Regions from separate parts of the Nicoliella sp. ESL1113 genome, predicted to be linked through region 4. Evidence: riboswitches for the same ligand, from Rfam matches in the RefSeq annotation. Region 4 holds a riboswitch; each other region holds the start of a gene.
The links. Region 4 has a riboswitch for thiamine pyrophosphate ahead of ACSYTJ_RS01810 (ECF transporter S component). Riboswitches for the same ligand answer to the same signal wherever they lie in the genome.
Positions count from the first base shown of each region.

Region 1 (3,775 bases), on a different replicon from region 4:
CCATGTTGGCAACGTTTAAAATCACTGGATTAAGCTTATGAATTGATTCAATCGTTAACATTATGCTTCTCCTTTCAATACCTGAATCGTATGGGCAACGTCTTTACTTTGCATAATATCAGAAATAACGGCAACACCACTAACGGAATGCTTTAGAACTGATGCTACATTATTTTCATGGATTCCACCGATGGCAACAATGGGCTTCAATGTCGCTTGATTCATCTGAAATAGGCCATCTAAACCAATCGGTTCCTTAGCATTATCCTTACTGTGAGTTGAAAAGACTGGGCCGACACCTAAGTAATCAACGCCCGTTAAGTCACCGCTAGCAACTAATTCATCAATATTATGAACTGATAGACCAACAATCATCCCATTTGCTTCAGCTACGACGTCTTGAATTGGTGTGTCACTTTGGCCAACGTGAATTCCATCAGCATCAATTTGGCGCGCTAACTCAAAATCATCATCCACAATTAATGGAATCGAGTACTTACTAGTAATCTGACGAACTTGTTTTCCTAATGCTAAGCGATCATCACCGCTCAAGGATCCATGGTCTTTTTCACGGTATTGGAACATAGTAATTCCATTTTGACAAGCCAGCGTTAATTGCTCAATAAATTTATCCTTATCTCCATTAATGTTTTGGGTACCACCAATAAAGTAGACCTTCAACATATCCGTATTAAATTTTAACATCTGTTCCTTCAGCTCCCCAATGATTTAGTGGTCCGTGTCCTTGACCAACATGAATTTCATGTTGCAAGATCTCATTCATGTAGGCTTTAGCACACTTAATTGCTTTTTCAACATGACAACCCTTGGCAAGTTCTGCCACCATTACTGATGAAAGGGTATCACCAGTACCGTGCTTACGCTTAGAGTCAACATGTTTACCAGTCATCCAAAAATCGGTGCCATCGGCCAATAGTACATAATCAGCGTTCTCGGGACCATCGCTATGGCCACCCTTAATAACGACATTCCTAGCGCCCAATCTTTGAATTTCTCGAGCAGCATCTTTAATTGCCTCTTTACCTTCGATCTTATGTTTAACGATCGTTTCAGCTTCAGGCATATTAGGCGTAATAATGTCAGCTAGCGGGATGAGATCTGAAATCACAGTATCGATCGCATCATCGCTCAGTAGTTTCGCACCACCTTTAGCAACCATAACTGGGTCCACCACTAAGCTGCCGAACGAGTATTTCTTAATATTTTTAGCAACGCATGCAACGTGTTCAGCGTCAAATAGCGCCCCTGTCTTAGCCGCCTTAATCACAAAATCATCAGCGATTGAAGCAAACTGAGCATCCACCATCTCGAGGGGAAGGGGATATACCTTTTGAACATCCAATGTATTTTGAGCGGTTACTCCGACCACCACGCTAGTGCTAAACACATGACATTCCTGCATGGTTTTAATATCAGCCATCATCCCAGCACCGCCACCAGAATCAGTTCCAGCAATCGTTAACGTTTCAGGAAATTCTTTCATTACTTATATTCCTCCTTAGCAGCTTCTAGAGATTCCTTAAATTGCCAGTCTTGTTGATAAAACGCCTGTTCCCAGAACTGCCATTCTAGTTCACAACTCTTTAAGAAGTATTGACTTGCTTCTGCTAGTTCTTCATTAGAAGCATGTTCAGCAAATCGATCAACAAATTCAAACACAGTATCACTCATGGTCTTATCGTTTTCCTTACTAGCATAGAACATAATCCAATCATAATAGGGATTATCCTTAGTAGCATACCCTTCACTAACCAAGTGATCAGCGATTTCTGAATAGGTCCAAGGACATGGTTGAAAAGCGGCTAAAATATTCAGTAACGAACCCGTTTCTCCTGCCCGATGCATATGTGATTCATATAAATATGCCTTAGGCGATGGGGTAGCGTGTTGTTGACTTTCATATGTGACCCCCGCAATGTCACAGAAAATATGATGGGGATGAATTTCACTATTTAAGATAAAACTAATTTGACCATTAAAGAAATTCATTAATTCACGGTCATTACATTTAGCAATCGCATTACCATAAATTTTAATGAATTCACTAAGGTATTGATAATCTTGTTGAACATAGAATTTCAATGCCTTGGCAGGGACCTCACCATTAGCAATCCCCTTGATGAAGGGATGTTCGAAAATTTCCTTTAGAATTGGTTGTGCTTGTTGTTTCAATTGATCTGAAAACATGTTGAATCCTCCTAATTAATAACCATCCTGGGAAATAAAAAAAGCTTCCTGAGCAATTCAGAAAGCGCCTATTAATCGTTTTTATTTCGACTTCAGCCACGTTCCTACGCTAGTATTATCTAGAATCAGGTTCAATGGGTATTATCTCAGCCATACGGCACCCCAGTGGACAGTTAGATTATTTAATTACAAAACTAATATACCATATCTACTATTTAGTGTCTATTCACAAACACATAATGGAGTTAAGATTGACATTCTTTAATGGTTAGATTAGAATTCAATTAAAATAATATTAAGTAGGTGATCATTTGACTTATAAAATTGCATTAGCCCAAGCATATTCCGATATTGACCAAAATGTTAATCAAGTTAAATTTAATGACTTTGTTAATCAAGCTGCGGAACACGGCGCTGAATTAGTTGTCTTTCCAGAAATGTTCATGAGCACCATATCACCAACGGCTGGATTGGATGAAATTAATCAACATTCTGAAGCCCTGGATGGCCCATTTGTAACCAATGCAAGACAAACAGCGATGACAAAGCATGTCTGGATCATATTCGGGATGCGTGAAACTAATGATGATAATAATGATAAACGGGTCTATAACACGATCGTTGTCATCAATGATAAGGGTAACATTGTTAGCACCTATCATAAAACGCATCTCTACGATGCATTTGGGACTAAGGAGTCTGATCAGATTAAGCCTGGTAATAAATTATTTGAACCGATTGATACGCCATTCGGTAAAATTGGCTTATTTGTTTGTTATGAGCTTCGGTTCCCAGAAGTAGCGCGTTATGAAGCAATTCATGGCGCTGATATTATTATCATTCCAACAGCTTGGGTTAGCGGGCCACTAAAAGAATATCACTGGAGTTCCTTATTGAAAGCTCGTGCAATTGAAAACACGACCTTCATTGTGGGATGCGATAAACCCGATAGTGACAACCGAGTTGGATTGAGTCAAGTAGTCGATCCAATGGGAATCGTCGCTGCCCAAGCAGGAACTAACGAAACCATCTTGTATGCTGATATTGATTTAGATGTGATTAAGAAGGTGCGCCAAAAATTACCATCTGCTGCACAACGGATGCCAGAACTATATGATTAGAATAAATTATCCAATAATAAAAACGGTAGCTCCATTTCACTATGGAACTACCGTTTTTTTATTATTGATTGTTATTTGAGAATGCACCAATAACTCCTAATACCACTAAGATGATTGCTCCCCAGAAAAACACTTTCAACATCCAGATGATAGCTGCAAATAATAGGATCCACCAAAGCCAACTACTGAAAAACTTCCATACTAACCAGAGCATCAAAATCGTTATTAATAATACGATAATCACTTCACACCATCCCTTTAAATTAGTCAATTCATTTTAGCACATGAGCAATTTAAATCAACAATCATGTAATAACTTAATTTTAAATTGTGAATCAATTCACTAAGTGTAGAATAAGTAATCTACTATTATTTTGAATGGTTTTCTATATCACTATTAGATAGTAACTATTATCCATAGTTTCTAAAAGGCTCTTAAACCAGTG
Region 1 is NZ_CP196388.1:438,853-442,627, reverse strand. Features, by position in the region: gene thiM (hydroxyethylthiazole kinase) at 1-61, opposite strand, end outside; gene thiE (thiamine phosphate synthase) at 61-705, opposite strand; gene thiD (bifunctional hydroxymethylpyrimidine kinase/phosphomethylpyrimidine kinase) at 692-1,504, opposite strand; gene tenA (thiaminase II) at 1,504-2,208, opposite strand; TPP riboswitch at 2,292-2,383, opposite strand; gene ACSYTJ_RS08935 (carbon-nitrogen hydrolase family protein) at 2,520-3,329, shown strand; gene ACSYTJ_RS08930 (hypothetical protein) at 3,391-3,573, opposite strand.
Region 1: it holds a riboswitch for thiamine pyrophosphate, as region 4 does, so the genes downstream of both, tenA (thiaminase II) here and ACSYTJ_RS01810 (ECF transporter S component) in region 4, are expected to answer to the same signal.

Region 2 (3,775 bases), on a different replicon from region 4:
TAAGCCAACGCCACTTAGTGACGAACAATTAACAGAGATTGTTAAAGTGGCGCAAAAAGCGCCTTCTTGGATTGATTCTCAACCTGGTCGGGTAGTGATTGCGACTGGTAATAAATTAGAAGCAATGCGTAAACGGCATCAGGAATTGAATGCTGATCCAAATGTCCACACTAACTCCGATGTTCCATTTATCCCGATTGCTGAGTGGGATGAGGAATCGCAATTCAATATGACCACTCGGGGGGCGACTGGGCCTAAGATCTTTGGTCCAGATAAGTGGAATCAAATGAAGAGTAGTCAATCTGCATTGCTTTTCAACGCCCCCGCAGTTGCCTATCTAACGTTGCCAAAACAATACACACCATGGTCATTATATGACTTAGGTGCATTTGGTGAAGCGATAATGGTTGCTGCTCAAGCGCTTGGGATTGATTCCATCCCTGCCTTTGAATTTATTAAATATCCAGACCTTTTACGCGAAGCATTATCGGTTTCAGATGATCGTGATTTTATTGTTGGGATTGGCCTTGGCTATGCCGATGATAATGACCCCATCAATCGGATCAATGCTCCGCGGATGGATTTAGATCACGTACTAAAAATTATTAAATAATATTTAGGAGGATTTAGTTATGAGTAAAGTTGCTGCAATTGTTACAAGTATGTATGAAGATGTTGAATTAACATCCCCTAAGAAAGCCTTAGAAGATGCTGGTAACCAAGTTGATATTGTTGAAAATGAAGCAAATGGAACCATTGAAGGTAAGCATGGCGACAAGCAAAACGTTGATAAATCAATTGATGATGCTAAAGTCGAAGATTACGATGCATTACTAGTTCCTGGTGGTTTCTCACCTGATCAACTTCGTGCAGATGACCGTTACGTTAATTTTGCTAAAAAGTTCTTATTGAGTGGCAAGCCAGTATTTGCGATTTGCCATGGTCCACAATTATTCATTCAAACGGGCTTAGTAAGTGAATTAACATTGACTGCATATGTAACTGTTATGCCTGATTTATACTATGCAGGTGGTAACGTTAAGGATGAACCCGTAGTGGTTGATGAAAAGCATAACTTAATTACTAGTCGGACTCCAGATGATTTAGATTACTTCAATAAAGCAATTGTGGATGCCTTAAAGTAATTGATAATTTAAAATCAAAATGACTGATCAGGATAAGTCCTGGTCAGTCATTTTTTAATTGATATAATTAATTGTTTGTTTTAACATCTGATTTTTCAAAAACGCGGTCAAATTGCATCGTAATCAATTTAACTAAGACGCCATCTAATAGGAGGCTTGAAATTGTAGAAACGATAAAAATGGCAATGACCATTGCTGGTTTGTAGCTACTGTATCCTGAAGTGAATAGCATGTATATAAATGCGATAAAGTTTGCGCCAAATGCACCTAATAAGCAACTAGTCCATGAAAATCGTTGGTAGTTATGTGGGAAGAAACCAAATTCATTCCCAAGTCCTTGAATCAATCCGAAGAAGATCGTGAGCGCTCCCCATTGTCCACCAAGGAACATTTCAAATGTAGCAGCAATCGTTTCACCGATGATACCAGCTCCCATGACAGGTACGAAATACATACTTAGTGGGGCAGCAATGAACCAAAGCCCTGTGAAAATACTGTCAACAAAGGGGCTTAATCCAACTGGCGTCAATGCCACTTTGGCGAAGTTATAGAGGGAGTTAACACCATAAGCATAGATAGTCCCACAGATAATCCCGACGAGTGTTACGATAATAATTTGTTGTAAATTCCAGTGTGGAGTTCTTAATTTCATAGTAAGTTACCTCGACATTGGTTTTCTAATACGTTTTTGTTCCAATCAGCCCAAGTGGTTTGCTTGAATGAAGCATCAAAGAAGTACCATTCGAACATACAGCTTCTTAAGAAGCTTTCCTTGATTTCAGCTAACTTTTCTGGGGAGCATTTTTCAGCTTCGCGGTCCATGACTGCTAAGAAACCATCTGATACTTGTTGATAATCATCACCTTCAAGACAGTCTAGCCAACCATGGAAGGGGTTGTCCTTAGTCACTTTGTTCGTACTAGCAAGGTACTTGATCAATTCTACATATACCCAGACCCCAGCTTCAAATGGTGCCAAAATTTCAATGGCATTTCTAGTTTTAATTGGGTCTAAAAGGTGGTGGGTGTATAAGTATGTGACTGGTTCCATCTTAGCAGTTTTGATGGTATCCCAATCTTCATCGGTCATCCCTTCGAAAACATCTTCATCGATTCCCAAGTGATCACTCAACAACTTAGCAAAATCTTTTTGATCGGTGAATTGATCGCTATAGATAATTAAGTATGCTTGGACGATCGTTTCAGTGTTACCGTATTGAAGGTCTTGAGAAACATAGTAATCCAATGCTTTTGGATCTAGATTGTTATCCAATACTCCTTGGATAAAATCACACTTTTTGATTGATTCTAGAAATGGTTGTGCTTCTTTGATTAATTCTTGTGAAAATGACATTTTATCAAACTCCCTACATTAATTGATTGTGTTTAACTGACGTTTGAAAATACTATTTTTATTAAATCAAAAAGGACCACTCCTATTCTTTTAATAGTTTGCGGTCCCTAGTCTTTTTAGTAGTAATAAAAATAGTATCTAACACGATCAATCGTGTAGACAATGACTAAGCGGTCTCCCTTCGTCAGTACTAACTGCATCAGGTTCCATGAGTACTTCTCAGCCGAATTTAATCAGCGCCCCAGACCACATATTTAATTTACGAGTTAATGATATTATTAAATGATACGAATGTCAAGATACTTTTTATTTTATAAGTGAACGGAATCAGTTTCATCCAAGTATTCTTCAACCATATCGTCGATGATTTTGAAAATGATTTCCTTATCTTGAACACTAACTGGAACGATGTGGATATTTTGCACATCATCCTTAGTAATTGATTCCAGGTTAATTGGTTGGTTTTCACTTTCTAAAACGACTTTATATAGTGCTTTTTGATCTTGTGATTTAAATTTTAATGATAAATTGATTTGTTTAAATAGTTTAATTAAATAGTCTGCCGTAGCGTAGTGATCATTGATGATATCAACGTAGTTAGTATTCAAAACACCGTGATGATCTGCTTGAAAGTAATTAGCGTAAGCTAAGGCTTCCTTGATATATTCACTTGGTAGCGTGTTATTAGTCAAGTTTGTCTTTAATTGTGTATATTGACTCATAATATTACCTCCCTTTTATTCTATGTATGCTATATGCTAAATTATTTATCCAGTATAGCTCATTCAATTTTAAAATTCAAACATTAAGACGGTTTAAGTTTAAAATTGGTTCGGTCTAATTTGAAATGTGGTTGCATGAAATTGTTTATCGCTGTACTTTTAAACGGTGACTGGATTATACTTTAAACATATGAAAGGATGATTGAAATGACTAAAAAAATATTGATTACACCAGCAATTAATCGTTTTGTGGGTCAAGAAATTAAGGATAAGGGTTTCGAACCAGTCGTTGTTGATGGTCAAGATGCTCAGTTAATTTTAGATAAAGCTAGTGATGTTGATGGAATTATTTTAATGGCAGATCCGTTTCCGAATTCGATGTTCGCTAAAATGCCGAATTTAAAGGTTTTAGCTCGACAAGGCGTGGGGTATGATAATGTTGATGCTAAGTTTGCTGCTGAAAACGGGGTTTGGGTTTCAAATACCCCTGGTGGAAATGCAGTGGAAGTGGCTGAAAATGCGATTGCCGATATGCTAATTTTATCTAAGCATTTA
Region 2 is NZ_CP196388.1:368,903-372,677, forward strand. Features, by position in the region: gene ACSYTJ_RS08455 (nitroreductase) at 1-613, shown strand, start outside; gene ACSYTJ_RS08460 (type 1 glutamine amidotransferase domain-containing protein) at 633-1,145, shown strand; gene ACSYTJ_RS08465 (ECF transporter S component) at 1,213-1,797, opposite strand; gene ACSYTJ_RS08470 (TenA family protein) at 1,794-2,498, opposite strand; TPP riboswitch at 2,658-2,752, opposite strand; gene ACSYTJ_RS08475 (hypothetical protein) at 2,810-3,220, opposite strand; gene ACSYTJ_RS08480 (phosphoglycerate dehydrogenase) at 3,428-3,775, shown strand, end outside.
Region 2: it holds a riboswitch for thiamine pyrophosphate, as region 4 does, so the genes downstream of both, ACSYTJ_RS08470 (TenA family protein) here and ACSYTJ_RS01810 (ECF transporter S component) in region 4, are expected to answer to the same signal.

Region 3 (3,775 bases), on a different replicon from region 4:
AGCATGTCCATTAATATCCACAGTATAGCGCCGTTGCCCAACGATCGAATTTACTAACCCAATCGATGCGTTCGTTCTTTCTAATTGGGGACCCTGTTCAATGTGCAATTCCGTAAAAGCATCAGGTAACTCACAATTACGCAAAGTAACTTGTGGTTGACTAGTCAATTGCTCAACGGCCTTTTTTCTAGCAGCTTCAAAGCTAGTCCCATTTGCATCGACTAATTTTGGCGGAAGCGTTTTATTGACATAGTATTTCGAACCCGTAAAAGTAGCGGGAAAACGACTCCCCTCTTCCTCACTAAATGAGATCAAGCGCAGCGTTTTATTCGGCTTGCCATTTTTGGATACTGTATCAACAATCGCCTTTAATCCACCCAAAACGCCATATAGTCCATCATACTTACCACCATGATCGACCGTATCCATATGGGAACCAACCGCAATCACCGAATCCGTTTGCCCGATGAAGTCTAAAAAGACGTTTCCAACCATGTCAACGGTCGCCTTAAAACCCAGTCGCTGTCCTAAGTGAATCAACCGAATTTGATTTTCAATCCAGTATTCATCATAAACCAATCGGTGTTGTCCTTCATCGGAATCAACAGTAAATTGGTCTAACCAATCGTTTAAATTAAGCGTTCCTTTCATCACCATGACAGTGCCTACTTACTAACCCCAAGAAGTGGTGAAGAAGCAACCGCACCACTATTAACTACCCGTCCTGGCTTAGCAAGGTATGCTTTGCGCCCAGCTTCAACCGCTAGCTTAAATGCTTCTGACATTAATGGGATGTCGCCAGCAGTTGCCATTGAAGTATTCGCCATTACGGCATCAATTCCCATTTCCATGGCTTCAGCAGCTTGACTAGGCCGTCCAATTCCGGCATCAACAATCACTGGTACTTCGATTTCGTTGACCAAAATTTGAATTAGGTCCTTAGTGGCTAAGCCGCGGTTAGTCCCAATCGGTGCGCCTAATGGCATCACCGCTGATGCTCCAGCTTCAACTAACCGCTTTGCAGTGATTAAATCTGGTAAGAAGTATGGCATTACGGTAAAACCTTCATCAGCTAAAATGGAAGTCGCCTTGATCGTCTCTGCATTATCGGGCATTAAGTATTTTTTGTCTGGAATCACTTCTAGCTTAATGAAATCACTGCCGCTTAATTCGCGCGCGATTCGAGCCATCCGAATTGCTTCTTCAGCATTTTTACAACCAGATGTATTCGGTAAGATAGTGACATTTTCTGGAATAAAGTTTAAGATATTTTCGGCTGCTGCTTCGGTTCTCCGCAATGCCATTGTGATAATTTCAGCCTTGGCATTATGAACTGCAGCATCAATTAGGTCGTATGAATATTTACCTGAACCTAAGATAAACCGTGATGTAAAATGGTGTCCGTTAATTACTAAATCGTCTTTAATTGCCATGTTAAATTTCCTCCTTATTTTCAACCACTGGTAGTTGCATGAGTAATCTTAAAATTGCGTTTGCTTGATGACCGGCACAAATAATTACCCGTGGTGCCATCAATCCCTCTGATCCACTCGTCTGACCATCACCACTAATGTAGACGTTTGGGGATTGTTGTTTGGTTTGAATTTGATTTGCACCATGGACCCCCGCTAATCCGTTGCCCATTACTAATGGTTTATCTGGAAAAGCACTGGTCGCCCCATCGAGTAGAATCGCCTTGGCAGCAGGGTTATCAAAAGCTTCACAAATAATGTCACAGTCAGCAAAGAGTTGCTCAATATTTTCAGCACTGACCTTTGTTTTAATCGCATCCACTTTAATAAAGGGATTAAATTCTAATAAATTTTGCTTTAATGCAGTGACCTTTGGCATCCCAATTTGACTGAACTTGAACTGTTGGCGGTTCAAGTTGCTTAATTCCACATCGTCAAAATCGATTAGGGTCAAATGGCCTACACCAGAACGCACCAATGCAATTGCAATGTTAGATCCTAACCCGCCTGAACCTGCAATCGTAACGTGTGCATTCTTTAGGGCCTGATACGAGTTATCAACATTACGATCCTTCATCTGCATAAAAAAATCTTCAACACTGATTCCATCAATTTGAACCGTCATTGCTAACCACCTCCTACGAAAGAAATTAATTCAACGTGATCATTTGGATTTAAAGTAATTCCATCGATTTCATTGCGATGGACGATTGATCCGTTTAATTCGACAACAACGTTATCTTGATGCTGAGCATATTGAGCCAATAAGAATGATAGCGGTTTTCCCGCCAATGCTTCCACTGGCTTTCCATTAATGGTTACCAAAGTAAAAACCTCCTTTCTAGACCCAAGAAAGGAGGTTTTTTAACGCACTAGTTAAGATTAAACCCCTTCCTTCGGTAGTATCAACTACATCAGGTTCAATGAGTATAATCTCAGCCAATTACTTGGCACCCCAGTGTTTAAATTATCATCACAATTGTAAATAAAAAACGGTTCCCCTAGTAAAACCCAGGAGAACCGTCCTAATTATTCGATAATTAATCAGCGATAAAAGAACTGCATCTCCCTTCGCTGGTATTAACCAAATCAGGTTCAATGGGTATAATCTCAGCCAATTGCTTGGCACCCCAGATACAATGTGATAAATATTTAATTTTGAACAATCTTATATTAACATTAAGGTGAAAAATTTGTCAATAATAAAATTTTAAGCCAAGGACAATTTGATAAAAAGCTAGCAACAAAAAAATATCTTATTATCGATCGATAATAAGATATTTTTTAATATTATCCATTTATACTTGCTTCTGATTTTCTTTGGCTAATCAATACATATCCACCAAATCCAACTGCCCATACAATTGCAGCAATGGCACCTACAACATCATCGGGAATGAAGAATAAACTAGCGAAGATTACCAAAAAGAAAGCGATGGTGAGCGGACTGGTAACATTGTACCAAGGCATTTTAAACCCATTTTCAATATAATCACTTGATTGACGATATTTCCGATGTGCAAGCATTGTTAATGCGTATACCAAGATATACATATCACTAGATGCACCAGTTACGATTGTAAAGACTGCTCCAGTCGCTGCACTAAGGCTCATAATTGGAGTGATCAATGCCAAACTAGCTGATAGTAAAATGGCAGCTGCCGGAACCCCAGAATTAGAGATTTTACCAAACTTTTCCTTCATGAAGCTGCCTTCCTTTGCTTCAGTCGCTAGTTGGTAAAAGTGACGACCAGCTGAGAAGATACAGCTATTTAATGCCGAAGCAGCAGAAGTTAGAACCACAAAGTTGATCACAGCTGCAGCAGCTGGAATTCCAACCAATTGGAAAACTTGAACGAATGGACTTTTATCTGGTGAAAGTGAAGTCCATGGAATAATTCCCATAATTACCACCAATGCACCAATGTAGAATAGTAAGATGCGAAGTAAGGTTTCATTAACTGCCTTCTTGATCACGTGCCGTGGATTCTTTGCTTCACCAATCGTGATACTTACGAATTCAATTCCTTGAAAGGCGAAGAATACCATTGGAAACGCAGAAATAAAGTTAAATGAACCGTGGGGGAATAATGTCAAATTATTAGTAATGTTAGCGAGTGATGCATGACCAAGTGGCGTTGCGCTGTGCCTAAAGATCATAAAAATCCCGGTAACGATCAAAGCAACGATTGCGATAATTTTGATCATTGCGAACCAGAATTCGGTTTCACCAAACAGACGCGCAGCCACTAGGTTTAAGCCACAAAGAACAGCCAAAAAGACGACTTCAATCAACCATGCTG
Region 3 is NZ_CP196388.1:53,185-56,959, forward strand. Features, by position in the region: gene ACSYTJ_RS07110 (hydantoinase/carbamoylase family amidase) at 1-657, opposite strand, end outside; gene ACSYTJ_RS07115 (thiazole synthase) at 666-1,433, opposite strand; gene thiF (sulfur carrier protein ThiS adenylyltransferase ThiF) at 1,435-2,097, opposite strand; gene thiS (sulfur carrier protein ThiS) at 2,100-2,297, opposite strand; TPP riboswitch at 2,346-2,440, opposite strand; TPP riboswitch at 2,522-2,615, opposite strand; gene ACSYTJ_RS07130 (amino acid permease) at 2,763-3,775, opposite strand, start outside.
Region 3: it holds a riboswitch for thiamine pyrophosphate, as region 4 does, so the genes downstream of both, thiS (sulfur carrier protein ThiS) here and ACSYTJ_RS01810 (ECF transporter S component) in region 4, are expected to answer to the same signal.

Region 4 (3,775 bases):
GCTGAACTATCCTTGCTTGCATCGGTGTAGGCATTCATCTTCCCCGAAAGGACAATGTATGCGGTATTAAAATCGCGTTGCGCTTGAAACCACTTTAGGGCTGATTTCCAAATTTCATAATCGATCACCGTTTCATCACGAACCACGCGATTCAAAACGGTCTCAGCACCCCCTTCGCAGATAAACGCTAAGGGAGCCTTTATCCCATGAAAAATCTGAATCATTTTGGCATACGGAGCTTCCGTCATAAAGCCCAGGTGTAGATTTTGCTTTGCCAAATTCATTAACTGTTTGGACAATCGAGATGCGTTAATTTCACCATCTGCGGATAAAAAATCACGATCAAGATCAGCCAAGATCAATTTAGTCATTTTGCAACCTCCCGAAAATAAAAAACTCACGTCTTAACCGTGAGTTTAATTTTAATTGTGATTATTATATCATTTTTGCAGATTTTTGACGATTAATTGTAAATGGATGAGTTTTTATAAATGTACTTCATCAAATCACGTTGATCACTAAATTCATAAGGATCATTCAAAGTAATCGTAATCAAGCGGTGCTTCCCTGGTAGTTGGCCAGTTCCAACAAAACATAGCCCTGCAGCTGGAGTATAGCCGGTCTTTAAACCATCAACGCGCAGACTTGCATCATAGAAGGTCCGCCCCTTAAGTAGGTTGTTGTAGTTATATAGGTTTTGCCCTGCAACCTTGGCCGTGCCCCTGCTAGCATCATTTAATACCTTTGGATAATAAGTTAAAACGTGTTGCGCAATTACTGCCAACGCCTTTGCACTTACCATGTTCCCAGCAGTAGCCCCACCAGAATACTTATAACCATAATGAACTAAATCATTATTTTCAAGTCCAGATGGTGAGTTAAAGGTCGCAGAAATCCCCCATGCCCTTGCTTGTTTATTCATCATATTCACGAACTGACCATTTGAGCCAGCGACCCATTGTCCCAATGCAATCGTAGCTGCATTTGATGATTGGATCAGTGCTGCTTGATAGAGCTGCTTTACGGTATATTTACGACCAGCAACCAGCTTAAAGCCACCACCAACGTTATTATTGTAACTCATGCTCCGTAAGCCAGCATTAGAAGTATCAACGACTTGGTTCCAGCCATTCGTTTCCTGTGCTTTTCTGACCACCAGGTACAATGACATTAACTTGGCTGTGGATGCTACCTTCATTTTTTGATTAATGTTTTTAGCATAGATGACCTGTCCGTTCGTAGCATCGATCGCAATTGCAGCCGCTGCATTCTTCATCTTATAGTTTCCAGGAACAATATTATTAGTAGTGATTCCTGATGCACCATCGTCATAGTTATAATCATAATTATAATCAGCACTGACATTAACTGTTTTTGTCGAAACAACATCTAAAAATGGAGTAATTTCTGATGCTGATGCTAATCCGACAACAGCAGTTAATACAATTGCCATCTTTTTAAAATTCTTTTTAAGATTCATTTAACCAACCCTTCTCTGATTTCGATATCCTAAATAATAAGTTAACACCTTAGCACTTTATTAACAATTGATTATTGATAAATGTAAACGAAGTGTTATTTAAGATTTATGCCTGTAATATTCAAACTTGCATTTAAGAAAAAATTAAGTTATACTGTTCTAGTTAATTAAATAGATAGATGTTTGGGGTGCCTTTTTTGGCTGAGATGATACCCATTGAACCTGATCCAGTCCGTACTGGTGGAGGGAAACGTTTTATCAATGGTGTACATATTCCGAAAGGGACCTCAGTATTTGAGGTCCCTTTTTTCTGTCTATCTAAAATAATTGTTTAATTTATTGAAGGGAAGGATTTTCCATGTCTAAAAAATGGAGTCTTAGAAACATTATTTTAATTGCATTGATCGCAATTGTCTGTGGGGTTATTTTCTGGTTGACTAGTTTTATCTATAACGCATTAACACTAGTTTTAACACCAATTGGTCTTGCTCCCGCAGCAAACGATATTTCACTTGGTCTTTGGATCGTTGCTGGTCCATTAGCAGGGGCTATTTTCAGAATGCCTGGTGTTTCCATTTTCTCAGAAGTTGCCGGAGCCGTTGTTGAAATGTTCTTGGGTGACCAATGGGGAGTTATGAACGTTGTCTCAGGTTTAATTCAAGGTGCCGGAGCTGAATTAGGTTTTGCAGTTACTGGTTACAAGAAGTACGGCCACTTCCAATTATTGTTAGGTAGTATCTTCACTACCATCATTACTTTTACTTGGGATTGGTTCAAGAATGGATACAACGCATACGGTTTTGGAATGTTGATCTTCTTATTCATCGTTAGATTTATTTCAATCTGGGTATTTAGTGACCCAATTCCATTGGCCATCAAGAAGCTCCTAAACAGAAGCCACGCCATTGCATAATCATTTTAACGATTCAATGCTTCATAAATTTAAATGAATTTAAAGCACTTATAAAGCCAAGCTTGTAAGTGCTTTATTTTTAAATTACCAGGAGGAATTAACCATGACCACCGTTTCAGTTAGTCATTTTACATTTACCTACCAGCATCGCTCACAACCAGTATTAGAAGACGTGAACCTAACCTTTCCGAACGAAAAAATTAGCTTGATTGCTGGACCATCTGGAACTGGTAAATCGACGCTTTTAAAGTCAATTGCCGGTTTATATCCTGAGTTTGCCAATGGTGATTACACTGGTGAAATTAAAATTGGTGACAAGGAGATCAAAGACATTGCCCCTACTGACTTCAGCGGCTATGTGTCAATGATGTTTCAAAACCCCAATCAACAGTTTACGATGACGAACGTATATGATGAACTCCAATTTGCACTTGAGAATAGACAGTTAGATCCTAAAATCATCCCCCAACGAATCGATGATGCACTAGAATTCGTGAACATCACTAAGTTAAAGCACCGTGACTTGAACGCCCTATCCGGTGGTGAAAAACAAAAGGTCGCCTTAGCCATCATCATCGCAATGGATTCCGACGTTATTTTATTGGACGAACCATTTGCGAGTCTAGATCGTCAATCGCGAAGTGATCTGCTATATCAATTGACCCGCTTACGTGATCAAAAGAATAAAACGATCATCTTAGTGGACCATGACCTTTCTGGTTACGACAACATTGTCGATACGTTCTTCTACCTAAAACCCAACCAATTTCAAATTCAACAGTTAAGTAATGCAGAGGTCCAAAAATTATTAGTACCATTTGATAATCAAGAGTTAGCGGCCGTCCACTTCCCGATTCCCGATAATAACGAACCAGCCGATCTGATCTTAAACAGTTGTGAACTAAAGCAAAACCAAGGCGTATTGCTAAAGGCTGACCAATTCAAATTTCCAGCAAAGCAAATCACATTGATCACAGGTGAAAATGGAATCGGTAAATCGACCTTGTTCAAAGCTTTAACACGGCTCTTTAAGTATGAGGGTTTGATTTCATATCAGGATAAAGACATCCAAAAGATCCATAAGAAGAAATACCTTTCCCACGTTGCGCTGGTCTTTCAAGATGCTGAAATGCAATTCGTCGACATCACGGTTGAAGAAGAACTATCGCTTTCGATTAAAAACGCGGTCCATCATAATTACTCCAAAGAAGATATTGATGCCATGCTTAAGGCGTTGCAGATCGACGGCAGGGAAAAACAAGTCGTTTACACACTTAGCGAGGGGCAAAAAAAGAAGTTGCAAATCGTCGAGATGTTGATCATGGGAACTGACATTTTATTAATGGACGAACCATTTAAGGGGTTAGATATCAAGTCTCTAG
Region 4 is NZ_CP196387.1:475,722-479,496, reverse strand. Features, by position in the region: gene ACSYTJ_RS01820 (HAD family hydrolase) at 1-371, opposite strand, end outside; gene ACSYTJ_RS01815 (D-alanyl-D-alanine carboxypeptidase family protein) at 464-1,480, opposite strand; TPP riboswitch at 1,655-1,746, shown strand; gene ACSYTJ_RS01810 (ECF transporter S component) at 1,839-2,393, shown strand; gene ACSYTJ_RS01805 (ABC transporter ATP-binding protein) at 2,497-3,775, shown strand, end outside.